DNA from 2 places in the Vagococcus sp. 211 genome. Region 1 is predicted to be linked to the other one. Evidence: predicted binding sites of a transcription regulator. Region 1 holds the regulator's gene; the other holds the start of a gene.
The links. Region 1 encodes LexA, which represses DNA repair genes until DNA is damaged. Its sites were predicted from a motif close to CNAACANNTGTTNG; they were not measured.
Positions count from the first base shown of each region.

Region 1 (16,026 bases):
GGCTTACACTGAAATACCACAATCTGTTCAAGCATTTATGGATAAAATGACGCACTTATGCGAAGACACACACCCACGTTGGGCTGAAAATTTTAAAGCTGGGTTTGCCAACACTTTATTAACAACTGTTCGTCGTTATGAGGATGGAACAACGTTTTTATTAACAGGAGATATTCCTGCTATGTGGTTACGAGACTCAACGGCTCAATTTAGACCTTACTTAGTTATCGCTAAAGAAGACAAAGACATTCGTGACATGATTGCCGGTCTTGTGAAGCGTCAGTTCAAATATATCAATATGGATCCTTATGCCAATGCTTTTAATGAAGAAGCTAACGGTAAAGGACACCAAACAGATGATACAGAAATGACCGATTGGATTTGGGAAAGAAAATATGAAATCGATTCACTATGCTACCCTATTCAACTATCTTACTTACTATACAAACAAACGGGAGAAACGTCTCAATTTAACGATGACTTTCATGAAGGCGTTAAAAAAATTCTGAACGTCTGGCAGACTGAACAAAATCACGAAAACTCTCCTTATAATTTCGAGCGTGACACATGGCGTAAAGAAGATACATTGACTCACGAAGGAAAAGGAACACCCGTTGCACCAACTGGCATGACATGGTCAGGTTTTAGACCTAGTGATGACGCTTGTATCTATGGTTATTTAATCCCTTCAAATATGTTTGCAGTTGTCGTTCTTGGCTATCTTGAAGAAATCTACTCTACCTTGTTCAATGAACCAACCATTGTCTCTGCAGCCACTAAACTTAAAACCGACATCCACGAAGGAATCCAGCAACATGCTGTGGTTAAAAATAAAGCAGGCAAGGCTATTTACGCCTATGAAGTAGACGGTTTAGGTGGGTACTCTATTATGGATGACTCGAACGTACCAAGTCTAATGGCCGCCCCTTACCTAGGTTACTGTGAGAAAAACGATCCAACTTACTTAGCTACCCGTGAGACCTTACTAAGCAAAGAAAATCCTTATTTCTACGAAGGAACATGTGCGAAAGGAATTGGCAGTTCCCACACACCAGAAAACTATGTTTGGCCAATCGCTTTAGCTATTGAAGGTTTAACCACAGATAGCAAAGAAGAAAAAGAACGTATCTTAAATTTATTGGTTGATAATGATGGTGGGACTAACTTAATGCATGAAGGATTTGATGTCAATGACCCGAGCCAATTCACTCGCGAATGGTTCTCTTGGGCTAACATGATGTTTTGTGAATTAGTCATGGATTACTATGACATTCGTATTGATGCTAACTACTAAAAGGAGTGACACCAATGACAAAGAAAAAAGTATATATTATTTCTCATAGCCACTGGGATCGTGAGTGGTACATGCCATATGAACAACATCATATGCGCTTAATCCGTTTAATGGACGATTTATTAGACCTTTTCAAAACAAATCCTGACTTCAATAGCTTTCATTTAGATGGACAAACCATTATTCTAGATGATTACTTGCAAGTTAGACCCGAAAAAAGAGCGGAAGTACAAGAGGCCATTGATAAAGGAAAATTAAAAATTGGGCCCTTTTATATTTTACAAGATGACTTTCTAATTAGTAGTGAAGCCAACACACGAAATACGTTAATCGGACTAGAAGAAAGTCGCAAATGGGGGAACCCTACGATGCTAGGGTACTTCCCTGATACTTTTGGGAACATGGGACAAACCCCTCAAATGATGAAAGAAGCCGGGATTAAAGCCGCTGCTTTTGGTCGTGGGGTTAAACCGACAGGCTTCAACAACGCGGTCATTAATGATGAAAAATACGCGTCTCAATTCTCGGAAATGTGGTGGGAAGGACCAGACAGCTCTAACATCTTTTCCCTATTATTCGCCAACTGGTACAGCAATGGTAATGAAATTCCTACTGAAAAAGAAGAAGCAATTAATTTTTGGAACCAGAAATTAGCAGATGCGGAACAATTCGCTTCGACTAACCATATTCTTATGATGAATGGTGTAGATCATCAACCTGTTCAAAAAGACGTGACAGATGGTATTAAATTAGCCAATGAACTTTATCCTGACTACGACTTTATTCATAGTAACTTCGATGATTATCTAGAAGCTGTGATGAATGATGTTCCTGAAAACTTAAGTACAGTTGAAGGAGAATTAACCTCTCAAGAAACAGATGGCTGGTACACATTAGCTAATACTTCTTCTGCCCGTATTTATATCAAACAAAAAAACACAGACGTTCAACGTCAACTTGAAAACGTGACAGAGCCACTAGCTACAATGGCTTATGAAGTGACAGGTACTTATCCTCATGACGAACTACGTTATGCTTGGAAAACGTTAATGCAAAATCATCCCCATGATAGTATTTGTGGGTGCAGTGTGGACGAGGTGCATCAAGAGATGATGACCCGTTATCAAAAAGCAGAGGAAGTTGGTAAATACTTAGCTGAAGAAGCAACAACAGCTTTAGTTAATGCCATTGATACAACTTCTTTCCCTTCTGATAGCAAACCTTTTGTTATTTTCAACACTTCTGGTCACCAAAGATCTCAAGTAGTTGAAACAATCATTGAATGGAAACGTCTACCTTTTTCAGAAGGTATTCCACACGAATTGTTCCATGCTCTAGAAGAAGAAGTTAATACTTTAACTGATTTCCATGTGATTGATGAAACTGGAACGGTGATTCCTTCAGACTTACTCAATACCGAGGTTTCTTTTGGGTATGACTTGCCAACCGACCGATTCCGTATTCCTTACATGGCTATCTATGTAACTGTTCGACTTAACTTAACTAGTATGCCTGGTATGTCTTGGAAAACAGTAGCTCTTAAGGAAGATAAAGGCATGACTGATACAACCTCTCTTGTTAACATTGGGACCTTTACCCTTGAAAATAACGTTCTAAAAGCAAGAGTTCTTGAAAACGGACAACTAGAAATAACAGACAAAATACGTCAGCATACCTATCCTCATGGAATGATCTTCGAAAATACGGGAGACATTGGTAATGAGTACATTTACAAGCAACCAAAAGAGGATATGCCTTTGTATGCCCATGATTTTAAAACAACAAGAGAAATTATAACAGACACTCCTCTTGTTGCCGAAATCCGTGTCACTCAAGAAATGATGATTCCTATTTCTGCCGATACTCTACTTACGAGCGAAATGAAGGCTGTTTATGAAATGCGTGAAAGAGAAGCCGGTCGAAGCGCTGAACTAGCACCATTTATCATTGAAACAACCATTCGTCTAGAAAAAGACAGCAAGCAATTAACATTCCACACTGCATTTGATAACCAAATGAAAGATCACCGATTACGTGTTCTTTTCCCTACTGGCTTAACGACTGATGTCCATTATGCCGAAAGTATTTTTGAAGTCGTCAAGCGACCAAATAACGTTAATTCAGCTACTTGGGAAAATCCTACTAATCCGCAACATCAACATTCATTCGTGAATGTTAATGAAGAGTCTCTAGGAATGACTGTGGCAAATTATGGTATCAATGAGTATGAAATCCTAACAGATAACAATACGATTGCTTTAACGATTTTACGCGCTGTGGGAGAACTTGGAGATTGGGGATATTTCCCAACACCGGAAGCCCAATGTTTAGGTAAACAACATGTAGATTACGCTGTCAGCTGTCATGGGGCAGACGATAAATACGACACCTTCATACAAGCACAGCAGTTCCAAATACCAATGACTGTGGCTCAAACCACACAACATTCGGGTAAACTAGATGCGACTTCTCACTTTCTATCGATTGAGAGTAATCAATACGCTTTGACGGCTCTTAAACGCAAAGAAAATGGCAGTGATATCATTACGCGTGGGTTTAACTTATCTAACGAAACTTCTTGTGAATTATCCATTGCGATTCCTCATTACAATGGCAAAGAAGCTAACATGATAGAAGAGTATAAAAATGAAGCCATTCAAACAACTCTAGCTCCAGCTAAAATACAAACTATTCGTTGGACAAAATAAAAAAATGCCAAAAGCTGAAATAGCTTTTGGCATTTTTTATTATAATCCTTTAAAAGTTGCTACAACATTTTCTACAGTAAAACCATATTTTTCAATGACTGTGTTACCAGGAGCGCTTGCTCCAAAAGTATCAATGCCCATTGTTGCTCCATCAAAACCTACATAACGTTCCCAACCAAGGGTTGCTCCCATTTCAATGGATACGCGTTTTCTAACAGCTGATGGTAAGACACTTTCTTTATAAGCAGCATCTTGTGCTTCAAATAATTGAGTACTTGGCATAGATACCACTGACACGTCGATGTTTTCTTTTCTTAATTCTTTTTGTGCTTGTACGGCTAAGTTAACTTCCGAGCCTGTCGCTATCAAAATACCTTCTGGTTGTTGCCCTTCTTGCGGAGAAATCACGTAAGCCCCTTTGACTACGTTCTCTGGTGCAAGCTCTTTACTACCTTCTAGTACAGGTAAGTTTTGACGAGATAAAGCAAGAACTGTCGGTGTTTCTTTTGATGTGATAGCTATTTTCCAAGCTGCGGCAACTTCGTTACCGTCTGCTGGGCGAATGACATTCACATTTGGAATACTTCTTAAGCCTGATAATTGCTCAATTGGTTCATGAGTTGGTCCATCTTCTCCAACGGCAATAGAATCATGAGTTAAAACATAAGTTACTGGTGCTTTTTGAATCGCTGATAAACGCAAGGCTGGTTTTAAGTAATCCACAAAGACAAAGAATGTCCCACCGTATACTCTAGTACCACCGTGTAATGTAATACCGTTCATAGCTGCTGCCATAGCGAATTCACGCACACCAAACCAAATATTACGTCCTTCGTATTGTCCAGGTTCAAAATCTTTCTCTCCCGCAATCATCGTGTTATTTGATGATGATAAGTCGGCAGATCCTCCCCAAAAATGAGGCACCGTTTTGGCGATTTCTTGAATCACTTCTTTACTTGTTACACGACTTGCGGCACTTGTCTCTAATTCATACACAGGCAATGCTTTATCTAAATCAGGCGTGATGTCATTATTGAAGGCTGCTTCAAATTGAGCCGCTAGTTCAGGGTATTCAACTTGATAGGCCTTGAATAAGTCATTCCATTTAGCTTCTGCTTCTTGTCCTTTAACGACCATCTCTTCATGGAAACGTGCCGTTACTTCTTCTGGTACAGTAAATTCAGGATAGTCCCAGCCATAAGCTTTTTTGGCAGTAGCAATACCTTCAGCACCAAGTGGTGCCCCGTGAACTTTATTCGTCCCTTGATTTTCAGCCCCGTAACCAATAATTGTTTTCACTTCAATAATCGTTGGTTTCGTTGTTTCTGCTTTAGCAGCTTCAATGGCTTTAGAAATGGCTTCTAAATCATTCCCATCTTTTACTAAGATATGTTGCCAACCTGTTGCTTCAAAGCGTCCTTTTACATCTTCTGAGAAAGATTTATCTAATGGACCATCTAAAGAAATATCATTTGAATCATATAACACAATCAATTTATCTAATTTTAAATGCCCAGCTAAACTAATTGATTCTTGAGAAATACCTTCCATTAAGTCTCCATCACCACATAAAGCATACGTGTAATGATCGACAATGTTAAAATTATCACGGTTGTAAGTCCCTGCTAAGTGAGCTTCTGCCATAGCAAAACCAACACTCATAGCAATCCCTTGTCCTAAAGGACCTGTCGTCGCTTCCACACCATCCGTATGATACACTTCTGGGTGTCCTGGTGTTAAACTATCCCATTGACGGAATTGTTTTAGTTCTTCCATTGGTAAGTTATAACCTGATAAATGCAATAAACTATATAACATAGATGAGCCATGACCAGCAGATAAAATAAAGCGGTCTCTGTCTACCCAATTTCTTGATGTGCTTGGATTAACTTTCAAGTGTTTTGTCCAAAGCGTGTACGCCATTGGAGCAGCCCCCATTGGTAACCCTGGGTGTCCTGAATTTGCCTTTTGAATCATGTCTAAACTTAGTGTACGAACTGCGTTAACTCCTAATTGATCTATTTGGTCGAATGACATAAATAAGCCTCCTGTTAATTTAGGTTTTTATTACTTTTATTAAATTGTAACCTTATTGGACAGTTTTTGCAAGTTCTTTCAATACTTTACTTAAGATTATCTTCCGTGGATCCCTTTTTCTTTTTGGATTTTTTTCAACTTATCTGGCGTCACGTCGCTACCTTCTTGATCAACCACTTTCATTCCTTCTATGTGATGTCTCATCCCACCTCTAAATACTTCAATGTATTCAGTACGTAACTCTTTTTGTTCTGTTTTTTCTGCTTCAGTTAAACCTTCAGCCGTTTTAGATTTGTTTGCTAATTCGTTAATACGTTTCATTTTTTCTTCTGATAACATAATGAAAACCTCCTTATTTCGCTTTAATCTTAGCTTAAATTGACAAAAAAAACAATCTTTTGATTCTCCAAAAAAGCGAACATCTGTTTGATTATTATTTTTAGATATGTTATTATTAAAAAAAAGATATAGGAGGAACGTATGACAAAAAAACAATCTCCTAGACAGTTAGAAGTTCTAAAATATATCCATGAAAAAGTAGAAGAACGTGGTTATCCACCGACCGTTAGAGAAATTGGACTGGCTGTTAACCTATCATCCACCTCTACTGTTCACGGTCACTTATCTCGTCTAGAAAAAAAAGGGCTCATCTTAAGAGACCCAACAAAACCAAGAGCGATAGAATTAACAGAAGATGGTTTAAAATTAATTGGTGCTCAACCTTCTACAATACCAATGTTAGGTGTCGTTACCGCAGGTGAACCCATCTTAGCTGTGGAAGACGCAACAGATTACTTCCCTCTTCCACCTGATTTAAAATATGAAGAAAACAGTTTATTCATGTTAACTATCAGAGGAGAAAGTATGATCAATGCAGGAATTTTTGATGGTGACTACGTCATTGTCAGAAGACAATCCTCTGCAATTAATGGCGATATTATTATTGCTATGAACGAAGATGATGAAGCAACTTGCAAACGATTCTTTAAAGAATCAGACCATATACGTTTACAACCTGAAAACGATACAATGGATCCTATTATTTTGTCTGATGTGTCTATTTTAGGTAAAGTTGTCGGTTTATATAGAAATAAAATATAAAGCAATGATATGCTTTATATTTTTTAAGCAAAAAAAGAACAAACGTTCGCATCTCTGTTATTTGTGAGATCCAGAGCTAAATAATCAAATTTATGAAAAATTTAAGGAGTGGGTAAAATGGCATCGATCAGACGCTATGCATTATTATTAATTGTGTTATTAATTGGAATTTTCTTAGGTACTTTTGGTTGGCGTTCTGCTCTTGTGTTTGTTATCCCTCTCCTCATGTTATGGATCATGATGTGGGACGAAAAAGCCTATGAACAGAAGCAATCTGAGCGTCATCCTGAACGACAACAGCACTATACTTATAAAAATACACCTTAACAAGTTTTCTTATTTTGAACACCCCTACAATTCTTATACACTTATCATTTATTTTTTTAAAATAACTTAAGATATATTAATTTTCTTAGTGTTTTCCTTATTTATTTTACAATTAAAGAACGTTTCATTTGATTTTATCCTACATTTAAAATAAAATATATATAAGGTTCATTATTAAGGTTTAAAATTGATAGGAGAAGTGATGTGTATGACGCTAGAATTGTTAAAGATGTTAATATTTATTTTGTTAGGAACGAAAATTGCTGGGCATTTATGTAATAAATTTAACTTGCCTGTTGTTTTCGGAGAATTGATGATGGGGATTTTCCTAGGCCCTGCTATTTTCAATATCGTTCAAGAAACAGATAGTATCGCTTTATTTGCAGAAATCGGGATTGTTCTTTTAATGTTCTTAGTCGGTTTAGAAAGTGATTTAACTTTATTAAAACGCTATTTAAAACCAGCTATATTAGTTGCTTCATTCGGAGTATTCGTCCCTTTCATATTTATTTCTATATTGGGACAATTTTTAGGGATGGGATTAGCAGAAGCAGTTTTCTTAGGCATCATTTTCAGTGCCACATCCTTAAGTATCACTGTTCAAGTTCTTAAAGAGTATGACTACCTAGATAATGAAGCTGGATCGATTACCTTAGGTGCAGCGATACTAGATGATACTCTCGTTGTTTTATTAATTAGTGTCTTTACAGCAGTTGTTACTTTTGATGCCTCTGTTGGTTTTACAGGCCCTATGGCTTGGGATTTGATTGGTAAAAAAGTACTATTCTTTGCCATTATGTATTTAGTCGCTAAATATTTGATTCAACCAACCATGGATGCTTCTGGTAAGTTAGTTGCTGTCAAAGGTGCCACCTCTATGGCCCTTGTCTTATGTTTTGCGTTTACCATTTTTGCTGAAGAAATGGGATTAAGTGATATTATTGGTGCTTTCTTTATCGGACTAATGTTATCAGGTCATGAAAGTAGTCATGAAATTGAAGAAGACGTTGGCACGATTGGCAATAGTTTGTTTATTCCTGTATTCTTCGTATCCATCGGGTTAGGGATTAATCTTCAAGCCTTTGTTTCACAACTTGGATTGATTATTATTTTATCATTAGCTGCAGTAGCTACTAAATTAGCAGGCGGGTACTTCGCCTCTAGATTAATGAAAGTAGAAAGAAAGCCTGCCTTTGTCGTTGGTTCTGGTATGGTCTCTAGAGGAGAGATGGCTTTAATTGTCGCTAAAATTGGACTAGAAGCCGGTTACGTTAATAACGATTTCTATACCGTTATTATCGCTTCAATTATCATTACCACTATCTTGTCTCCTCTACTGTTGAAATTCAGTATTAGATTAGAGCAAGAAGCAGCTGAAGAAGCAACTAGTTCTAATTAACAAAAAAGCATGTATGATAAAACCTTTATTCGGTATTTCAAACCGGTAAAGGTTTTTTTTACTTGAAAATCGGATTTTCTTAGATTATGGTTGAGTAGTATAAAATTTATAAAAAAGGATGACTAACTTATGACACAATCAACCATTGACTTGGTTCAAACCCTAACCAATATCCCCTCTCCTACAGGGGACACTCAAACAATTATCAATTATATTGATACATTATTAACATCAAAAGGCTACACACCAACCATTAATCGTAAAGGCTCTTTAATCGTAACCATACCTGGTACAGACCAAACCAATCAACGTTTTATTACAGCTCACGTTGATACTCTTGGTGCGATGGTTCGTGATATCAAACCAGATGGACGATTAAAACTAGACTTAATCGGTGGGTTTAGATATAACGCTATTGAAGGGGAATACTGTACCATTCATACTCAGAAAAACGGGACCCTTACAGGTACGATTCTCATGCATCAAACCAGTGTTCATGTGTACAAAGATGCTGGCACAGCAGAACGAAATCAAGACAACATGGAAGTCAGAATTGATGCTAAAGTCACAAATAAAGAAGAAACTAAGGCCCTAGGAATTCAAGTAGGTGACTTCATCAGCTTTGATCCAAGAACAGAAGTAACCCCTACTGGTTTTATAAAGTCACGTCATTTAGATGACAAAGTAAGCGCAGCTATTTTAATTAACTTCCTACTATCTCTAAAAGAGAACAATCAAACATTACCACATACCACACACTTCTTCTTTTCAAATAACGAAGAAATCGGCTATGGTGGTAACTCTAATATTCATCCTGATGTAGTCGAATATCTTGCCGTTGATATGGGAGCTATGGGAGATGGTCAACAAACAGATGAATACTCTGTTTCTATTTGTGTCAAAGATAGCAGTGGCCCTTATCATTTAAATTTTAGAAATCATTTAGTCGCTCTTTGTGAAACTAAAAATATCCCTTATCAATTAGATATTTATCCGTTTTATGGAAGTGATGCATCTGCAGCTATGCGTGCAGGCGCTGATGTTAAGCACGCTCTATTTGGAGCTGGTATTGAGTCCAGTCATGCGTATGAAAGAACCCATATCGAGTCTATTAACGCAACGGAACAGTTAGTTTCACAGTATTTATTTAGTGCATTAGTAAAATAAAAAGGTGTTCACTTGACGTTTTTTGAAAATACCTGTATGGTTAGTACATAAGCTTATATTATAGTGTGGTTTTTTGAAACCATGATGAGCAGGCAACAGACAGAGGCTTAAGTTATTGCTGTCGTTTTAACTTGATGTACTTCAGTTAAAGTCGCCGATCATTACTATAAAGTTTATCGTTCGTTCCAACTAACGCTGACATCGTTCAGTTGGAGGCAATTAATCGAATCTCGATTCTCGATTAACACTGCAGAAGTAAATAAACGAACTAAATTAGATTTTATTCTGAAGGAGGAAGATTATTTATGTCAGTAGTATTAAAAGTAGAAGAAAGAGCGACTAGACCTAGATCTATTCGTAACAAATTAAGATTAGCAGGTGAAGTTCCAGGAGCATTCCACGGCAACGGTATTGAAAACACACCGATGTCAGTTAACGCTTGGGAACTAGACAAAGCTATCCGCGAAAACGGCGTTAACGCTGTTTACACATTAGATTTAGATGGTAAAAAAGTAAGTACTTTATTACATGACTACCAATTAGACACATTTTCAAAAAGTTGGGTACACGTTGAATTCTTAGTTGTTGACATGACTGTTGAAACAGAAGTTGAAGCTGAATTAGTTCTAACAGGTACACCTAAAGGGGTTAAAGCCGGTGGTGTTCTTGAGCAAAACTTATACACTGTTATGGTATCTGCAACACCTGACAAATTACCAGAGCGCGTTGAGGTTGATATTACAGACTTAGTGATTGGTGATGCTTTAGTTATTAAAGATATCCCAGCTCATAAAGATTTCACTATTGTAACAGAAGCCGAAGAACAAATCTGTGCTGTAACTGAAATGTCTACAGCTGAAGAAGTTCTAGAACCTGCTGAAGGTGCTGAACCAGAAGTAATCAACGAAAAATCAGCTGAATAATAGATATCTCCCCTATCGGTTTATCCGGTAGGGTTTTTTTATTTGCTTTAAATTATTATTAAATTATAGGATTATCAAAAGCCTATATATTTTTTATGTTAAAATAACAAAGTAGATAACTAATAGAAAGTAGGATTTAATCAATGATAGGAATAGATAAAATAAACTTCTATACACCAAATATATATATGGATTTAGTTGACTTAGCAAACCACCGTAACATCGAACCAACTAAATTTACTATTGGCATAGGACAATCAAAAATGGCGGTACCTCCTATTACACAGGATACGGTCTCTATGGGAGCCAACGCAGCTTACCCTATCATTTCTGACGAAGACAAACAATTAATCGATCTAATTGTTGTAGGAACGGAGTCTGGGATTGATGAATCGAAATCAACAGCAAGTTTCATTCACCAGTTATTAGGGATTCATCCTTTCGCCAAGTCAATCGAAGTCAAACAAGCCTGTTATGGCGCTACAGCAGGATTAATGACAGCTCTTGATTTTGTTACCCTTAATCCTGAAAAAAAAGCCCTTGTCATTGGTTCTGATATCTCACGTTATGGATTAAAAACCTCTGGAGAAGTAACTCAAGGAGCAGGTGCTGTGGCGATGATTATTAGTAGCTCTCCTCGTATCTTAGTAATTAATAGAGACTCTGTCGCTATGACTGAAAATATTTTTGATTTTTGGCGTCCTAATTATTATGACACAGCTATTGTTGATGGAAAATTCTCAAATGAAGCTTATATGTCTTTCTTCAAAAAATTATGGGAGGAATACAGCGATCGTCATCACTCTCATTTTGCTGATTTTGAAGCCTTTTGCTTCCACCTACCTTACTCAAAAATGGGTAAAAAAGCGCTCTTACCTTTACTAGAAAATGAAGAAGACACGACGAAAGAACGATTATTAGCAAATTATGAGTTGAGTACCCATTACACTAAAATGATTGGCAATATTTATACAGGCTCTCTATACCTAAGTCTCATCTCATTATTAGATCAAGGGACACAGTTAACAGCTGGACAAAAAATTGGGTTCTTTAGTTATGGTTCTGGGGCAGTAGGTGAAATGTTCTCTGGAACCCTTGTCGAAGGCTTCCGTCAGCATCTCTTAACTGATGACTTAACAACCCTAGTAAACAACAGAACTGCACTAACGATAAATGAATACGAGACGATTTTCAATGAGCGTCTGCCTAAAACAGATGGGGTACATCCTATCCATTCAGATTACGACCAACAAAGTCGCTTTATCTTATCAGAAATCAACGAGCATCAACGCCGTTACACACAGCAATTTTAATAGGAGGATTTTTCCATGACACATTCATTCTCTAAATTTTATCAAAAATCGCGAGTAGAACGTCTTCAATTACTGCATGAAGCCGGCTACCTAACAGATGAGTCTCACGCTTTATTTGAACGCCAACCCGGTCTAACAAATGACGTAGCAGATTCTCTTATCGAAAATCAGCTCACCCAGTTTAGTTTACCCACTGGTGTTGCTTTAAATTTTGTCATTGATGGCAATGAATTGGTTATCCCAATGGTGGTAGAAGAACCTTCTGTCATAGCCGCTTGCAGTAACGCAGCTAAAATCATGAAGCCTCTAGGATTTACAACCACCATCAAACAACGCCTTATGATAGGACAGATTATCTTAACAGATATTGATGACTTCTCTTCCACCCTATCTAACCTAGCGTCACATAAAGAAGACATCCTAACGATTGCACACCATAGTCATCCTTCCATTGTCACACGCGGTGGTGGTGTTAAAGACATTGATATACGAGTCATATCAAACGAAGAACATAACGAAGAATTTATTACCCTTCATCTTCACGTGGATGTTAGAGATGCTATGGGAGCAAACATTATCAATACTATCTTAGAAGGCGTCACACCTTATATAGAAGATATTACAGGTGCTTCTGTGTTAATGTCTATTCTGAGCAACTACAACACTGAAGCCCTTGTAACAGCGACGTGCCGAGTTCCTATGAACACCTTGGATACGTCTTCCTTATCTGGAGAAGATATTAGTAAAAAAATCGTTGCGGCCACGCGTTATGCTAACTTAGATCCTTATCGTGCTGCTACCCATAATAAAGGTGTCATGAATGGCATTGATTCTGTGGTTATTGCCACAGGAAATGATCCTCGCGCTGTCTCTTCTGGTGCTCATGCTTACGCTAGTCGTTCAGGTCAATATAAGAGTATGACACGTTGGACTATTGACGGGGAAAATCTCGTTGGAGAATTAACCCTACCTATGGCAGTTGGTTCTGTTGGTGGCGCTATTTCTGTTTTACCTATGGCTCAAGCTAATTTAAAAATCATGGGTGTCACTCATTCAGAACAGTTGGCTCGTATCATCGTCAGCGTTGGTCTCGCCCAAAATTTTGCTGCACTAAAAGCCTTAGTAAGTGACGGTATCCAAAAAGGACACATGAAACTACATGCTAGTTCATTAGCCATCCAAGTAGGAGCCGTTGGAGAAGAAATTGAGGCAGTTGCTAATCATTTACGTGAAGCACCTTTGATGAATACACAAGTGGCCTCCGCTTTTTTAACCACTGTTAGATCGAAAGACCTTAGCTAAATGCTAAAGTCTTTTTTTATTCTATCAGACTTATGACTGATTTTTTTTTAGTCAATTTAAGTTACACTGTTATTATTACGATCAAAAAGGAGTTTATACTATGTCTAAAAAGAAAAAAATAATTATTGGGTCTATTATTGGTGTTGTAGTTGTCGGTCTTATCAGCGCCAAACTACTATTAAAGAAAGCCCCTGAACAGGCCAGTTTGCCTGAAGATAACATTGAGTACTTTACCATTGATAATGGGGAACAAGTTTTCATTAATGGTATTGTAACACCCGTTAAATCAAAAGAATTTGTAAAAGATGCTTCTCTAGGTAAACTAGGCGACTTACAAGTTAAGAACGGAGACAATGTGGATGAAGGGACAATCCTTTATCAATACGTCGATGAAACAACAGGAAATCAAATTACTGAACTGAATTTCCAAATTGAGTCAACACAAGCTGAAAAAGAAAAAGCAGCACGTCAAATGCAACTAGAGATTAACGAGTTGGGTTCAGCAAGCAGTGAGGAAGGTGCTCCCTCAACAGATACACAAGAATCCATACAACTAAAATATGATTTAAATAGCTTTGATATTAAAATCAATCAATTACAAACACAAATTAACGAATTATATGAAAAACAAGTGCATCAAGAAGTAGCTCCTTTCAGTGGGCAAGTCATTATCCCACAAGAACAAAACAGAGACAGTGCGATTATGACGCTCACATCTAATGATTTTTACGTTGAAGGAGAAGTAAACGAAAAGGATTTAGATAAAATCAAAGAAAAACAACCCGCTGAAGTGAGAGCCATTGCTAACAACGAGCTCTATAAAGGCGAAATTATTTATGTTTCTAACACACCTACTACTAGTGCAACAACAGAAGGTGCTGGCGGTGGTAATAATGGCGCTTTGTCAACTTACACCGTTAAACTATCTCTAAAAGACGCAAAAAAAATCAAAAAAGGTTTCCATGTACAGGCATCCATTAAATTAGATGATACTAAAGTTCAAATCCCTAAAGAAGCTGTAAAAACGGAAGATAAAAAATCATATGTGTTAGTTGATGATTTTGGGACTGTCTTACGTAAAGATATTGAAATAACAGATAAAGATGCCGATGATGGCCACGTTGTTGTAACAAGCGGCTTAGAAAGCATGGATAAAATTATCGTGAAGTCTGATCGGGAATTGAAAAATGGGGAAATCCTAGGTGAACCTGCTATAGATGATAGTGGAGAAAAGGAGTCGAAGTAATATGTTAGATAAAAATACGACCTCTTCTACCCCACTCATTGAAATAAAAAACATGAATAAGTATTATCCTGTAGGAAAAGAACAATTACACGTTCTTAAGAATCTTGATTTAACCATTGAGCGAGGGGAATTTCTCATGATTATGGGGAAATCAGGTAGCGGGAAAACAACCCTAATGAATATTATAGGTTTCCTTGATCAGTCAACAGATGGTACCTATATTTTCGATGACGAAGATGTTTCCACTTTGACCGAAAACCAAAAATCAGATTTAAGAAATCAATACATTGGTTTCATTTTTCAACAATTTTTCTTAATTCAATCTTTGAATATTCGTCAAAATGTGGAACTTCCGATGATTTATGAAGGAAAGAAAAAAGAACCTGCCAGACGTAAAATCGCTGATCATTACCTTGATTTAGTTGGTTTAAAAGGAAAAGAAGTGTCGAAATCAACCGAATTATCTGGTGGACAACAACAACGTGTTGCTATCGCTAGAGCTTTAGTTAACGAGCCCCTACTTATCATGGCTGATGAGCCAACGGGAGCTTTAGATAGTGAAACCAGTTCAGATATTATGGGCATCCTTTCTGATCTTAATAAAGAAGGCAAGACAATTGTCATGGTTACCCATGATGCGGACATGCGTAAATATGCTTCCCGCGTTGTCTATATGAAAGATGGCGTATTTCTAAATGAGGAGGAGTATTTAAATGGTTAAAAATCTTTTATTAAGTACCTTCTTGAGCTTAAGAGCGCACAAATTAAGAGTGTTCCTAACTATGGTAGGTATTATCATTGGAATTACTGCTGTTGTTACCGTATCTGCGATTGGTGAAGGAATGAAACAAAGTAGTTTAGAAGTATTAGATTCTACAGATTCTAATACCATCCGTCTGGTTTATAGGTTGGATTTAGAAGATGATGAAGCGGCTGCAGGTAGTAGCTTTGACTCTTTTGCCTTTAACAGAACAGATTTAAAAACGTTACGTAAATTAGATAATATTGATAATATCGCCGCTGACTACGGCTATGGATTCGGTTCAACAGAAACTATCGATGCCAGCTTGGCTTATTTTGAAACCAGCAGTTCTGGTCAAATGATGGCTTTTAAGAAAGCAGCAGATAATATCGCCTTTGGTCATGATTTAACAGAACAAGACATGAACGATAATAAAATTGTCTTAACTTATGAATCCATGCAACAAT
Region 1 is NZ_CM150475.1:1,490,590-1,506,615, forward strand. Features, by position in the region: gene ACVWM0_RS07275 (glycoside hydrolase family 125 protein) at 1-1,294, shown strand, start outside; gene ACVWM0_RS07280 (alpha-mannosidase) at 1,309-4,002, shown strand; gene tkt (transketolase) at 4,042-6,039, opposite strand; gene ACVWM0_RS07290 (DUF896 family protein) at 6,136-6,378, opposite strand; gene lexA (transcriptional repressor LexA) at 6,520-7,140, shown strand; gene ACVWM0_RS07300 (hypothetical protein) at 7,258-7,467, shown strand; gene ACVWM0_RS07305 (cation:proton antiporter) at 7,676-8,866, shown strand; gene ACVWM0_RS07310 (M42 family metallopeptidase) at 8,996-10,033, shown strand; gene ACVWM0_RS07315 (50S ribosomal protein L25/general stress protein Ctc) at 10,339-10,956, shown strand; gene ACVWM0_RS07320 (hydroxymethylglutaryl-CoA synthase) at 11,100-12,269, shown strand; gene ACVWM0_RS07325 (hydroxymethylglutaryl-CoA reductase, degradative) at 12,285-13,571, shown strand; gene ACVWM0_RS07330 (efflux RND transporter periplasmic adaptor subunit) at 13,672-14,817, shown strand; gene ACVWM0_RS07335 (ABC transporter ATP-binding protein) at 14,819-15,538, shown strand; gene ACVWM0_RS07340 (ABC transporter permease) at 15,531-16,026, shown strand, end outside.

Region 2 (16,026 bases), 430 kb from region 1:
AGTTAATTAATTAGGATAAAGTATGAGGTGACTGTTAGGAGTTGAAAAAATGAGACAAAAATCGTTAGTGTTTTTTACCTTAATACAAGGAGGCATTATTTTATTTTTATTTCTACAAGATATGATTTATCCAATAGGTTTTGGTTCACGAATTATCAATAATATGTCCAATACAGCTGTGAACGGTTTGTATGTGATATGGGGAATATCTGTTGCAGCGAACTTTGTTAATATTTATTACAAACCTGTCAAATCTTGTAGTACATCTAAAATATGTCGAGTAAACACTGTGATGACAGTGTTATTCTTTTTTAGTTTAATTTTCTTTTCTATGTATATGGGATCAAGGTTATAATTTAAAACAACCGTTAGTTATATCTTAACGGTTGTTTTATTTGTATAGAGAAGAAGGTAAGGTAGCTAGATAACCTTTTTTAAAAATTATTCTTATTGGTTTACATAATATATATTATACCAAGTTGAATAAAAGAACTAAAAGAAAGGCAATAATCAAAAAATCTCGTATGTGATATTAAAAATAAGTGTTATATAAAAAATCTATATATAACACTTATTTCAGTTTTAATTATTCTATTATGTCATTCGTTAGTTGTTTATTTTATTGATGGATGAATGTCTCTATTAATAAAATAAATGTCTTAGTAAGTATTAAAGTCTCAAATTGATGTTTATATATCTTAATCAATCATTTGATTTATACGTACACGGATAGTCATTAATGTATAATAGTTTGTGCTATTTTTTTGAAAAAACCTTGTTATTACTCGTTTCTTGCAATAACGAAATAATTTCCCTCGGGATCTGAAAAGTTGAACATATCTGTACCAGTTGGATTGATAATATCCCCAGGTTGATCTAATCGGCGGTAAATAAGGTCAAATTGATCACTGAAAATAATTAAAGATGGTGTGTTACAAGCGACTTCTGGGGAGTATTTATTGATGAATTCCTTTTCGAACAGTGCTAATTCTATGCTGTCAGATAGTGCTATAACGCTGGTTGTATAGTGTTCTGGTAGCTCTTCTGAAACTAAAGGTGTTACCTTGAATAAGTCAGACCAAAAATCAGTCATCTTTTGAATGTCATCAACATAGAGCATGACTCTTATTTTGTTTGTCATTTTATCTACCTGCTTTCGCTTATATGATTGCTATTTATTATACCCTCTCTTGTCAATGAAGAAAAGTGGAACGAATCTACCTTTCTTGAAAGTATAACCTTTCCGTAAAGGTAGATAATTAAATAACAATATTAAATATTATTAAAATTGACTTTATGTTATTTATATATTAAAATTAAGATAAGAACGTATGTTCTCTATTTTGGAAGGAGTTGATATTTTATCGCAACACATAAATTATTCCAACGATTGGAACAAGAATTAGTCGCTCTCCCCTGGTTTGTCCAAGAATACGTGCAATCAAAAAGTATTGTTCCCTACTCTACTGTTACTTTATACGAATATGCGAAGGAATATCGCCGCTTCTTTGAATGGCTATCAATGGAAAAAATAACCAACACCTCTCCTACCTCTGTGACCTTGGAGGATTTAGAAGGTTTACGTAAAGAAGACATTGATCTCTACAAAGCCCATTTAATGCACTCCCCTAAAAACGGGACCTCACAACAAGGGCAGCATCGGGCGTTTGTTTCCGTTCAACGCACACTAACCGCTCTTCGTTCCCTATTTAAGTATTTAAGTAGTCAAACAGAAGATGAAAATAACCAACCGTATCTCTCTCAAAATGTGATGTTGAAGATTGAAAACGTGAAAACAAGCACGACTTTGCAAGAACGATCACGAAGCATTGAAAAAAAATTACTCCTTGATGATGAAGCTCTAGATTATTTATTATTTATTGAAACAAAATATGAAGATACCTTATCCAGTCATCAAGCTAAAGCAGCATTCAGGCGAAATAAAACCCGAGATCTTGCTATTAACGCTTTATTTTTAGGAACTGGGGTCAGGTTATCAGAGCTTTGTAACATGCAAATCACAGACTTAGATATCTATCATATGGAAGCCACAGTCATTCGAAAAGGTGGTTTTAAAGATGTCACCTTGATATCTCCTGTTTTTATGGATTACGTGACAGATTACGCTAACAACAGAGGGACCCTTTATCGACCGAGTCCCCAGCAAAAAGCGTTATTTCTGACCACCTACAAACAAGAAGCGAAACAAATTGAACCGTCCACCGTTGAAAAAATGGTAGGGAAATATTCCGAAGCTTTTAAGGTTAAAATTACCCCTCATAAGTTAAGGCATACAGTAGGCACGCAACTTTACAAGAAAACCAATAGCCTACTCACCGTCTCTCATCAATTAGGTCAAACAGGAACAAGCGCTACAGCCATATATACGCACATTGTAGATAAAGAACAACGAAATGCAATCAACGGGTTGTGGGACACTCCTGATACGGATAACTAAGAACACCCTAGAAATATAGAGGTTTGTAGCAACCTCTTTTCTAGGGTGTTTTTTTCGTATTTATTAATGACTATAATAAAGTATATTACTTAAGTCATACTAAAGGAAGTCCTTACAAGTAAGTATCAAACCATTCTTCAATTTCTTGTAATCTTCTCATGCGAAGACTTGGTATACCAATGCGTGATAATCCATGGCTTGATTTAGGGAATATCACAAGTTTGGTGTCGACCCGTTGCCGTTTAGCTGCGACATACATTTGTTCTCCTTGCTCTTGCGGGCATCTTAAATCTTCCGCACTATGGAGTACCAAGAGTGGCGTCTTGATATTATGAGCATGAGCCAATGGTGACATTTGCCATAAGGCGTCCACATCATTGATATCATGTAATAATTGGAAGTTAACAAAGAATGGACCTATGTCGCTCGTGCCATAAAAACTTAGCCAATTAGAAATACTTCTTTGGGTAACAGCTGCTCTAAAGCGGTTAGTATGACCTACAATCCAGTTTGTCATAAACCCGCCATAACTACCACCAACCACAAAAAGATTGGATTCATCGATGGTTGGGTACTCTTCAATGGCAAAATCTGTCCCCATCATTAAATCTTTGAAATCATCATTCCCGTAATCCCCAAGAATAGATTTAACAAAGTCTTGACCATAACCATCGCCACCACGTGGGTTAAGTAAAATAACGCCATATCCTCGTGCAGCATGCACCTGCATTTCATGGAAGAAAGTCTCTCCGTAACACACTTGTGGGCCACCATGAACATAAAGAATAGCAGGATGTTTGCCTGTTACATTGACTGGTGGCACGTACCACCCTTGGATTGGCCACCCTTGAGCCCCTTTACACCAAAACATCTCTGGCTGACTCACTGTCCATTCCTTCATCAGGGCTTCATTCGGGTTATAAATAGGCTCTAATTTCCCAGTTGTCACATCGATTTTAGCTAACTGGCTAGGGGTTACTAAATCTGAATACGTGACAATCATCTCTGCATCAGACATGTAACATGCGTCTGTTAGATGTCCTTTTTCATCGAATAAACGAGTGATTTTTTTCGTCATATCCCCTTTGTATAATTGTAATTTTCCATGCTCTGTCACAGGGAAGGTAAACGTCATGTCCTCATTCCAACGACTGCGTACACCTCTAACGTTTTGATGAAAATCACTAATGATACCATCACCAATAGATAAGTCTTCTTCTTCTGTCAAACAGATCAGTTGTCTCTCTTCTAAGTCATAGTAATAAAGCTCTTCTTGTGTCACAAAGTTAAATCTAAAATCGCTTCCTTTTAACAAAACATAACGATCCTCTTTAACATCAGCTACAGAAAAACTTCCTTTAGGTACTGATGTGGTTAACGAATGGGAGGTTTGTTCAGCGATATCATAATAATAAACCGTATTACCATAGTCCCATTCATCATCTCTTACTAAATCTGCGCCATATAATAAGAACGTTTCATCCATAGAGACATGATATAAACCAATGTCTTCTTTTGTTTCCATTAATGTTGCTACTTGTCTCGTACTAATATCTATTTTCTTAATTTGGTTGTTTTGATTAGCAGGTAACGTTCCTGCGCCGTCTAATTTATAGGTCAACTTATCTGTTGCCATGACTTGCGGGCGTTTCTTTTCTTCTTCTGTTAATTCCTTATTTAGGCATTGACTTGTTTGAAAATAAATGGCACCACTTGTTTCAGACCATTTATAGAAGCTGACTCCTTGCTTTTCTTCTGTGAGAAGGACTGCTTTACCACCTGTTGTAGGCATTAAATAAACTTGTCCCTTATCTTCCTTGTCAGGTGCAACAAAACTTAGCCATTTCCCGTTTGGCGAGACATCCAGTCGAGAGACTTTCAGACTATCATTGCCCCAATGTTTTTTTATCTTCGTTTCTAAATCCATACTAAGAATGCGCGTTTCGTAAGTGTCTTCTTTTTGATTCAAGCGTGTTTCAATAAAATAAACCTGGTTATCCCGATACACAGGTTGAGACAAACTCACTAACTCAAAAATCGTTTCTTCTGTTATTTTTGTCATACTCTTACCACCTTACCTTTCCTTCTGTTATTATTTTACCTCTTCTGTTATTAAATAACTAGAGGATAGACAAAAACGCGAGGTCTTTAGATGAAAGAATCTCGCGTTCGTCTCTTCAATTAAGGTAAAATATTCCCTGCTGCTCGGTAAATACGATACCACTCTTCTCTGGTTAAGCGAATATCAGACGCTTTTGCCACTTCTTGTATGCGGTGTTCCTTCATTGTTCCAAGAATGGTTTGCATGTTGGCAGGATGTCTTGAAATCCAAGCTGTTGCAATACCTGTGTTGGTAACACCATATGTTTCTGCTAGTTCATCAATTGTCTGGTTTAATTCAGGGAACTTCTCGTTGCCTAAAAAGACACCGTCAAAGAAACCATATTGATACGGTGACCACGCTTGGATCGTCATATCATTTAAACGAGAATAATCGAGGACACTACCATCTCTGTTAATACTCGCTTCATCACGCATATTAACATGAAAGCCCTGGTCAACCATTGCAGTTGCCATTACCCCAAATTGTAACTGATTAACAAGTAAGGGCTGCTCCACATATTTTTTAAGCAATTCAATCTGCATAGGGTTCTGATTACTCACCCCAAAATGACGCACTTTGCCACTATGTTGTAAGACATTAAATGCGTCTGCTACTTCTTCAGGTTCTACTAAAGTATCCGGGCGATGTAGAGCTAGCACATCCAGATAATCCACATCTAATCGTTCCAATATCCCATCAACAGCAGTGAGAATATGTTCCTTAGAGAAATCAAATTGCCCTTCTCTAATCCCGCATTTACTTTGGATAAAGATGTCCTCACGTTTAATACTGCTCTCGTGTAAGGCTTGCCCAAACAAGGTCTCACAGTCACCACCACCATAAATATCTGCATGGTCAAAAAAGTTAATGCCACTTGCTACGGCTGTTTCTAGTAAAGATGTTGCCTCGGTTTTGTTCAGACTGTTCATACGCATGCAGCCTAAAGCTACTTGCGATACCTTAAGTTCTTGATTACCACCTAAATGAATAGAGTTCACATTATTGCCTCCTTATAATAAGCTACATTAATTATAACACAGCACTAGAAAATTCACTCCTGTAATGTGTAGTGTATAAACCGCTTAGGGTCTGACATGAAATGAGTCATAAATTGAACGTGCTCCATGTCTTCGTATTTGATTGGAGCTATCCCCTGCTCACTTAATTCTAGAATAGATGCGTCAGGGTAAGCCGTTAGAATAGGCGAATGGGTACTAATAATAAACTGTGACCCTTGTTTCACCTGTTCATGAATCAGATACATCAAAGACAGCTGATTTTGAGGACTTAAAGGGGTTTCAGGCTCATCCAATAGATAGAGACCTTTTGGAACAAGACGGCTCTTAAACAAGGCTAAAAATGATTGTCCGTGAGATAAGGTCTGTAACTCTACGGGGTACAGTCTATCAAGAGCAGCTAAAGTGTTAAGGTAAGGAATTTTTTCTAATTCTGGTGAATGCGTGTTTCGCACCTCTATCTCTTCAATAGCTTGTTCCGCTTCTCTTTTTCGTTGCTCGGTCTGTCTAATAAATGTGATGAAATCATCTGCCCTAAAAAACATGCCACGTTTGGTTTTGTAATGCCAATGAAGAACCAATTCTTCCGCTAGCTTTGAAACATCCTCATACTCAGGGTTAAGAGAGAAGGGTTGATTGGTTAATTGTATGGCTTCACACGTCATGGCCAATGCTTCAATGAAGGTAGACTTTCCTATACCGTTTTCACCAACTAAGAACGTGACAGGCTGGTCAAACTCAATTCCTTCAAACCCTTGTAACCAAGGCATAGAAAAGGGATACTGCGGATGTTTCTCCCTAGTATGTTCGTACAACACACGGCTTAGTAACATATTATCCCTCCTTATGTCCCTCGTTAACTGTAGCTTTTTGACTCTTCGTTAATTTTTGATAGACGAATTGATAGGATTCTAGAATCATTTGTTCCAAGAGTTCTTCTGTTACCATCTCGTGGCCTAAATAAATAGAATTCCAATGCTTTTTATTCGCGTAGTAACCAGGGATAATTCCCCCTTCAAAGGCATCTCGCAGGGCTATGTTTTTATCAGGGTCATTTTTTAAGGTAATAAAGGTCTCTTCCGTTACTGCTTCTGACATTAAGCCGAATTGTTTACCTAATAGATCAAAGTAATACGTCCCCCAGTCTTCACGAAAATACACCCTAGCTCCAGCTAAGGAGTCACCATAGGCTATGCAATGTGACATTCTTGTTTGTATCTCAGACATTGGTAACATTCGATCACTCCTTTTCATATAAATTGAGTATAACATGTTAATAAAAAAGCGGGTAGCCACTGTTCTGAGTGGGCACCCGCTTTTTTTATTCTTTACCTGGTTGCATAAAAACGATACATCCAATTATCTAATTGTTTCACAGTATTGTCTCTCGTGCCATTGTTATCAATGATTGTATCAGATAACAACGTTTTATCTTGGAGGGGCATTTGACTATTAATTCTCGCTTTAGCCTCTTCCACGGTTAAATCATTTCGAGCCATGAGACGATCTAGTTGCTGTTCTTTTGATACAAAAACAAGCATCACTTCATCCACCATCTCTTCATACCCTGCTTCAAAGAGCAAAGGAATATCTAATATCACTAAGGGAGTGGTTTCTTTTCTGTAATAACAGATAAGTTCATGAATTCTTTTATCAATAAACTCTTTTAATAAGGCATTTAAGAGGGTTCTTTTATCAGAATCTTTAAAAATAATATCCCCTAATTTTTTTCTATTCAACGAGCCATCTTCAAGTAACACCTCTTGACCAAATGAGGCAACAATGGCAGATAAGCCAGGAGTTCCTATCTCTACAACTTCTCTTGCGACGATATCTGCATCAATGATTGGTATGTTACGTTCAGAGAAGTACTGGCTGACCGTACTTTTGCCAGAAGCAATGCCTCCAGTGATACCTAAAACATAGGTCATGTCGTCGCCTTCTTTCTTTGATGATAAGGTTGACAGTTCCCGCAATAATGAGTTCCTCGCTGCGCTACTTTCATTTTACTAATGGCTTCTCCGCAGAATGGGCAAGCTTCCCCTGTTTTGCCATATACGGCTAGAGAGACTTGAAAGGTCCCAGCATCTCCTAGAGCATTTTTGTAAGAACGAATGGTTGTACCACCTGCTTCAACAGCATCACCCAAGACCTGGATAATGGCTTGATGAAGTTTTTCTATTTCCAAAGGTGTCAGGGTATCTGCTTCTTGTTCAGGATGGATATTAGCAAGGAATAAGGACTCATCCACATAAATATTACCTAATCCTGTCACAAGCAACTGGTCTAACAACAAAGGTTTAATCGCTTTACTTCGTTTACTTAATCCTGTAGCGAATGTCTCTAAATCAAAATCAGGCAGTACGGGTTCAGGTCCTAATTTTTTAATGCCTTTGTACTCACCCCCTTGATTTTTCGCAACAAGGGTAAAACGGCCAAATTTACGGACATCCAAGTACCGTAATTCGGTGCCGTCTGTAAAGTGGAAGATCACATGGGTGTGTTTGCTCCGTGCATCGTCTGTTTCATGGTATTCAAATTTACCTTCCATCCTTAAATGATTAATCATATCGAAAGAGGATAGTTTAAAAATAAGGTATTTACCACGGCGTTCAACACTGTTGATACGTTGTCCAATAAGTTCGATTTTGAATACATCTACGTCAGGGGACTCAATAATACGTGGCCAAAACACACTGACAGAGGCAATGGTTTTCCCTATGACTAGCTGAGTCAATCCTTTTCTGACGGTTTCTACTTCTGGTAATTCAGGCATAATGTCTCTCCTAACAAATATCCCTCTATCGCTAAAGGGATATTAATATACTATTTATTTGGCGTCGTACCAAGTATTACCTACGCTACTGTCTGCCTTAAGAGGAACAGATAAGCTGACCGCTTGCTCCATTGTTTCTTCGACAATCTGTTGTAACTTAGGTATTTCTAAAGCTGGTGCTTCAAAGACCAACTCATCATGTACTTGTAATAACATGGTTGCTTCCATGTTTTCTTCTTTTAATCTTGCATCAATTTTAATCATCGCAATTTTTAGGATATCTGCTGCGCTTCCTTGAATCGGCGTATTAATTGCTGTTCGTTCAGCAAAAGAACGTAAGTTAAAGTTCTTCGCCTTAATATCAGGTAAATAACGACGGCGATGATACAGGGTTTCAACAAAACCGGCTTCTTTTGCTTTCTCAACAATGTCATCCATGTAGGTTTTTACCCCAGGGTACTTATCAAAGTAACGATCAATGAAAAGTTGGGCTTCTTTACGAGTGATTCCTAAGTTTTGGGATAAACCGTAATCACTAATCCCATAGACAATACCAAAATTGACCGCTTTTGCTTGTCGACGCATGTTGCTATCCACTTCTTCTTCAGACCCAATACCAAAGACACGCATCGCCGTACTCGCATGGATATCTTGTCCTTCGTTGAAGGCTGCTTTTAAATGGTCATCATCAGAAATATGAGCAAGCACCCTTAATTCGATTTGAGAATAATCGGAAGCAAATAATTGCCAGTCTTCATGGCGAGGCACGAAAGCTTGACGAATCTTACGTCCTTCTTCTAACCTAACAGGAATATTTTGTAAGTTCGGATCCACAGAGCTTAGTCGACCTGTTTGCGTTAAGGTTTGGACATAGCGGGTATGTATTTTTTGATCTTGCCCAATCACTTTTAATAACCCTTCAACGTAGGTTGATTGAATTTTAGCAATTTGACGGTACGTTAGAATGTCATCAATAATTGGAGATTCGCCTTTTAATTTTTCTAAAACATCCACTGCTGTGGAATAGCCCGTTTTTGTTTTTTTAATCACAGGTAACCCCATTTTTTCAAATAAGATCACCCCTAATTGTTTCGGTGAATTTAGATTGAACGCTTCTCCAGCTTCTTTGTAGACTTTTTGTTCAATGTCTGCGAGAACTTCCGCAAATTCACCCTTCATTTCGTTTAATCGTTGTGCATTAACTGTAATTCCTGTTATTTCCATGTCACCTAAGATAAGAGCTAAGGGCAATTCAATGTCTGTAAATAAGCCTAATTGATTTTTTTCTTCCAATTGATTTAACAGAGGTGTATATAGATAGTTAATGCCCGATACTTTACGAGCAAGGTGTTCATATAAGACCGTAACATCTTCTGGTACGCCTTTTTTAACGCCTTTTCCATAAACCGCTTCATCTCGGTCTAAATCAGTAAAGCCAAATCGCTCTGCAACTTCTCCCATATCTTCGCTATTGTTTGTAGAATCTACTAAATAGGCAGCCAATAACGCATCAAATGTTAACCCTTTAACTGGGCTATTGTAACCATGTAAAGCCACATAGGTTCTCTTTAAGTCGTACACTTTTTTACTGAAAGACTCATCTGCTAACCACGCTTTAACTAAAGGCGCATCTAATACGCCTAAATCAGCTGCGACATAAATGTTGTCCTCATTTCCCCAAGCCATTCCCACAATAGGAGACACGTGATAATTATCATCTAACATTTCCACGTATAAAGACATACCATCTTGGAACATGTCTTCCGTTACATCGTTTTCCGTGACAACCGTAAAGGCAATCTCTGCCTTGTCTTCTTGAGGAATATCGATGCCACTGGTATCTAATTTTTTAAGGAACGCTTGAAAGTCCATTTCTTGATAGAAAGGAATTAATTTGTCTAAGTTTTTCCCACTATAAGCAAGGTCAGCCACATCAACCTCAATCGGACTGTTCACATCAATAGTTGCTAATTTTTTACTTAAAAAGGCAATCTCTTTTTCATTGATTAAGTTTTCTTTCATCTTGCTTTTTTTCATGTCTTCAACGTTCTCGTAAACGCCTTCCACAGTCTCAAATTCTTTTAATAACTTAATCGCTGTTTTTTCGCCAATCTTCGTTACACCAGGAATGTTATCTGATTGGTCTCCCGCAAGACCTTTCATATCAATGATCTGTTCAGGTTTTAAGCCATATTTTTCCATGATATGTTCTGGTGTGTAGGACTCAATTTCACTGACGCCGCGAATCGTCACATCTACACGAATATTATCTGCTGCGAGCTGAGTTAAATCTTTATCTCCAGATAAGACAACCACATCAAATAATTCTGGGTCCACACGTTTAGCTAAGGTTCCGATAATATCATCGGCCTCATAATCGGCTAATTCATAGTGTTTCATCCCTAAGCCTTCAATTAATTCTCTTAGATAAGGCATTTGTTCTCTGAACTCACTTGGTGTCTTAGCACGACCGGCTTTATAATCATCAAAAAAAGCATGTCTAAAGGTTGTTTTCCCCGCGTCAAAGGCCACTAGTACATGACTTGGGTCTTCGTTTTTCAATACACCTTCCAACATATTATTCACTGCATACAAGGCGTTGGTATGTAAGCCATTGGCATTTTTAAATCTATCTAAAGATTGATAAAGGGCGAAAAAGCCACGAAAGGCAATACTATTTCCATCTATCAATAACAACTTATTTTTTTTCATTAAGCCACTCCATTCTTCACTCATTATTTATTCTAACAAACTTTGCCAGTTTATGCGAAAAATAAAAAGCATCCGAAGATGCTTTTTAAATCATAAGATAAACAATAACGAGAGGAATCAGAATAACTCCGACTAAAAAGGCCCATCCTTGCCATTTTGCCATGTTAAAAGTAACACCTAACCCCATCTTTTTTTCAACCCAAAAGGCTGGATCCTCTTTATTATAATAGAACATTCCTAATTTCCAGTACTGATCGTCATCGTAACTTGGAAACCCCTCTTCTTCGGCTAGAGCTTCAGTATCAATGTTACTACCGCCTTGTCCATAACGAAGACCTAACCATAAAACCAAACCTATAACGAACACAAAAAACAGAAGAGATAGGACCATTAAGGCTTCAGGTGAAATAAAAGCTTGCATGCTGGCACTTTGAGTTCCCATAAGGAGTAATTGTGTACCAATCGAAATAGCTACTAACATCAGAGATGATTGTTTTCTAAAACGTTTGTCTCTTTTAGCTGACTCAGGGGCTTTCCGAGCATCTACCCGCTGTTTCGCTTGTTGGATAGAATAATTAGAGATACCCATGATTATCCCGATGAATAATTGCATCATTGGAATTGCTAGGACGGACATATAATTTTTATCTGTCATCGTCGTTGGTGTCATAGACATATCCCACTGAGTGACAATCACCTCAGGGATACGCTCATAATTCAGCAGTGTCACACCAGCCGTAATCAAGGCGAGCAAGACGTTTATGGTGACTAAATAACTAGTAGAAAAAGTGAAGGGTTCTTGCCTAAAGGCCAAGTCAATGCCGATCCGTTGCTCTGGCTTGGTTGTTATCAAAGCTTTTTCTTTTAATTTTTTAGACTGATTGTAAAAATGGATGTAAAAAATAAAAGACAACATAAATTGGAAAAATACGACACCGGTATAAATAATCCCAAACTGTTCCTCCGTTGCTTTCCCTTGCACTAACCATAAAAGAAGACTCAAAAAAGCGGCTAAACTCATATGATATAGAAAATGCGCTTTTTTCCATTTTCTAACGGTTTCTCCGCGAGCATCATGTCCTGTTAACGTCACACCAAAAGGCACATGGTACTGACTCATATAAGGAGTAGCCCCTAAAATAATCCCAATTAAGACAGTGGTTCCGATTAAATAGATGATCATAGTCTTTCACCTCGTTGAATGGTTTTAGTTGTGTCTTGTATTAACGAATCTAGATTTAGTCCGTAAATCTGGCTATCTATGACCATTTCTTTGATTTTTATTTTCAGTAATGCCAAAGAAGGGTCAGACATTTTCATGGGAAGATCGTTGGAAATCCTAAATCCTTTTTTCTCTTGTACCACAATCCCTTCTTCTGCTAAAAGTTTATAAGCCTTGTTCACTGTATGTAAATTAATCCCAATATCACTGGCAAGTGATCTAACAGAAGGAAGAGCTGTACCAGGTTGGATGTTCCCTCGTAGGACACCTTCCTTTATTTGATAGACTAACTGGGTATAAATAGGAATAGTTGACTCCATATCTATGGTAATAAACATTTATATCAGCTCCTTTCGTTATATATATAGTATAACGTTTTATGTTATATGTCAACTATAACAAAAAAAGACCTTTCATAAGAAAGGTCTTCAAAGGATAAAATTAATCTCTACCGAAAATTCTAACAAGAGCTAAGAATAGGTTTACTAGATCTAAGTACAATGTTAGAGCACAATAAACAACGAGTCCCATACCGGCTTGCTCACCGTATTGTTGGTAGAACACTTTGATTTTTTGGTTATCATATGCTGTTAAACCAGCAAATATCACGACTAATGCTAAACTGATAAATAAATCAACTGCTGAGCTTTTTAGGAAAAAGACATTTAGAACAATGGCAATGATTGCTCCAATTAAGAAACTAAACATGGCATGTCCCATAGCACTTAAATCTTTTTTAACCACCGTTCCAACGACAGACATCGTAATAAACATAATAGATGCCGTTACAAAAGCTTGGACAATAGCAGGTCCTGAATACATAACTAACGTAACCGTTAACGTTAACCCAGTCAACATCGCATAAGCAATGTAGCCCACAATCGATTTAGATGTGTTGGTATTAGCAAACGCTGATTTTCCTAAGTACACCACTAAGGCAATTTGAGCAATCCAGATACCAAAGAAGGCAAAACGACCACCATTAAAGAATAAATTAATAAATTGTTCTTGGAACACTGTCAAAGATAAAAATGACGTTACGCCACTAATAGCAATCCCCAGTCCTAACATACCGTATACTTTACTAAAAAATTTGGATAAACCAATCGATGTTTCAACTTGATTGTTGTTCATAACGATACCTCCTATTTAAATGTTGTTGTCATTTCATTACATTGTGTTCTTGCGTGTGTTACTTAATAATTTTTCATAGGCAATTTCAAATTTTTGAACGTCCCCTGCTCCCATAAAAATCATTACTGCATGATGGTAATCTAATAGAGGAGACATGTTTTCAACAGTGATAACATCGCCACCTTTGTTGATTTTGCTACCTAAGTCTTCTATTTTAACACTGCCTGCATTTTCTCTAGCAGAGCCAAAGATATCACATAGGTACACAGCGTCTGCTAGATCTAATGATTCAGCAAACTCATCTAAAAGGGCAACAGTTCTTGTGAAAGTATGAGGTTGAAAAACAGCTACAATCTCTTTATCAGGGTATTTTTGGCGAGCAGCATCAATGGTCGCTTTAATCTCAGCTGGATGATGTGCGTAGTCATCTACAATGGTCATGTCGCTGACGTGTTTTTCACTAAATCGACGTTTCACCCCACTGAATGATAGCATTTCTTGACTAACTTCTGCCATATCTAAGCCCTCAAGATAAGTAATAGCTACAACGCTCAAGGCATTCATTACATTATGCATGCCGTAAGCTGGTACTGAGAAATTACCGATGGTTTCTCCATTGTGTCGTACATCAAAGTTAGAGCCCGTAGTCGTTCTTTCAATGTTAACGGCTTGGAAATCATCGTTATCATTTTTACCATAGTAATAAACAGGAACATCTACTTTTAACTGGCGTAAATAAGGATCGTCACCAAAAGCAACCACGCCTTTTTTCACACCGCTAGAGAATGTTTGGAAAGCATCAAACACATCATCAATGCTCTTATAATAATCCGGATGATCAAAATCCACGTTTGTAATAATCGCATAATCTGGTTCGTAAGCTAAGAAATGGCGTCTGTATTCACAAGCTTCAAAAGAAAAGAACGTAGCATCTGGTTCTCCGTGTCCTGTGCCATCTCCAATCAGATAACTGGTTGGTTGAATGCCACTTAGCACGTGAGATAATAATCCTGTCGTACTTGTTTTTCCGTGAGAGCCTGTCACTGCAATGCTTGTAAATTGATTAATGAATTGACCCAAGAATTTGTGATAACGAATAACTTGGCATCCCTTCTTCAATCCTTCACGTATCTCTACATGCGTGTCTGGAAAGGCGTTTCCGGCAATAATGACTAGGTCTTCTGTAATGTTCCCTTCATCGAAAGGCAATAAAGTAATGCCTGCTTTTTCTAGTTCGTGTTGGGTGAAAAAGTAAGTTTCAATATCTGATCCTTGTACATTGTATCCTTTTTGATGTAGTAATAAGGCTAAAGAACTCATTCCTGACCCTTTAATTCCTACAAAATGGTATGTTTTATTTTTATGAATGTCCATAAAAATCCTCTTTTCTATCTCTCTATTTCATCACGTTATGATTCGTACCATATTATGATACACTTTTGTCAAATAATCAACAAAAAAACTTACATCGGTACACAACCAATGTAAGTAAAATTAGTCGACATAGTAGTGGTCCATATTCGCATTCGCTTCGTCTGCCATAATACCTGACAGAGATTTATCTAACCGCTGATTTTTCTTTTTCTTGTTATTGATGGCGGGTTTGTGATGAGACGGTACGCCCTCTATACTAACAGGATTAGATTCTACCCCGTTTAAAGACGTGGGATTGTCTGATTCTAGTACCAGTAAGTTTTCACTTGCCGCTCGTCTCAGTTCATCCACAATAAGCTCCCTAGCATGCTTCGGACGATTGTCTTCATCTATTAGAGAAGCTGGAATGTGTTTTGGTTTAAATATGGTTTGATTTTTTTCTCCTGGTAAATTATACGACGACTCAAATGTATTCTTGATATGCTTGCTGTGCTTCGCTTTACCGTAGTGATCTGCTTCGTAAAATTTATTAGAAAAAGCAGCTTGTGGGGACTGATAACTAGCATCAGTCTCTACGCTAGGCGCAACATAAACGTCACCTTTATCCGGCCCTTTTTTCGGTCGATCACTTTCAATTGTCACCGTTTTAGAAACAAATTGCGATTGTCGTTTGGGTGATGCCACGACATCATTTTGAGACAATAATTTGTCTGACCCAAAATAATCTGGTTCTTCAATCATGTCAACTGGATCGATTTCGATTTTATTTTCGTAAGCTTCACGTTCGTCTTCGTATATAAAACCATCATCTAAGAAACCTTTTAAGAAGTCACGCTTATTTTTTCTATTTAATTTTACACCGATTTTGTCATCATAGACAGGGAATCGAAAGTGTTCTCTTTTATCCTCTGAAAGATTTGCCATCATGTATCATTCCTTTTAGTTTCTAGGTTTAGTTTATCACACCTAGTGAAATAAAAAAACCTTGAAGCATAAAAAGAAGCACGGTTTCCCGTGCTTTCTCTTTTTATTTCATGATATAGTTTTCCATAACTGGCGCATTTTTAATTGTGTCTGCTACTGGACAGGTATTGTTAATAAAGATAACAAATTTTTCGATTTCTTCGTCAGTATTATCTGCATCAATATAGAACTTAGAAACGATTTTTGAAAAACCGATTTTTGCGTTTGGGTTTTTACCCATAAAGCCGTCAGTATCAAGTTCTCCTT
Region 2 is NZ_CM150475.1:1,065,402-1,081,427, reverse strand. Features, by position in the region: gene ACVWM0_RS05340 (hypothetical protein) at 50-355, shown strand; gene ACVWM0_RS05335 (VOC family protein) at 782-1,141, opposite strand; gene xerS (tyrosine recombinase XerS) at 1,364-2,458, shown strand; gene ACVWM0_RS05325 (alpha/beta hydrolase family protein) at 2,571-4,520, opposite strand; gene ACVWM0_RS05320 (aldo/keto reductase) at 4,640-5,560, opposite strand; gene ACVWM0_RS05315 (AAA family ATPase) at 5,614-6,411, opposite strand; gene ACVWM0_RS05310 (MmcQ/YjbR family DNA-binding protein) at 6,413-6,814, opposite strand; gene coaE (dephospho-CoA kinase) at 6,907-7,509, opposite strand; gene mutM (DNA-formamidopyrimidine glycosylase) at 7,506-8,354, opposite strand; gene polA (DNA polymerase I) at 8,409-11,066, opposite strand; gene ACVWM0_RS05290 (DUF1648 domain-containing protein) at 11,152-12,249, opposite strand; gene ACVWM0_RS05285 (GntR family transcriptional regulator) at 12,246-12,626, opposite strand; gene ACVWM0_RS05280 (Bax inhibitor-1/YccA family protein) at 12,730-13,422, opposite strand; gene murC (UDP-N-acetylmuramate--L-alanine ligase) at 13,459-14,796, opposite strand; gene ACVWM0_RS05270 (hypothetical protein) at 14,917-15,723, opposite strand; gene ACVWM0_RS05265 (OsmC family protein) at 15,824-16,026, opposite strand, start outside.
Region 2: xerS (tyrosine recombinase XerS) is a predicted target of LexA. The motif match lies at 1,325-1,338, and genes of this name have one in related genera.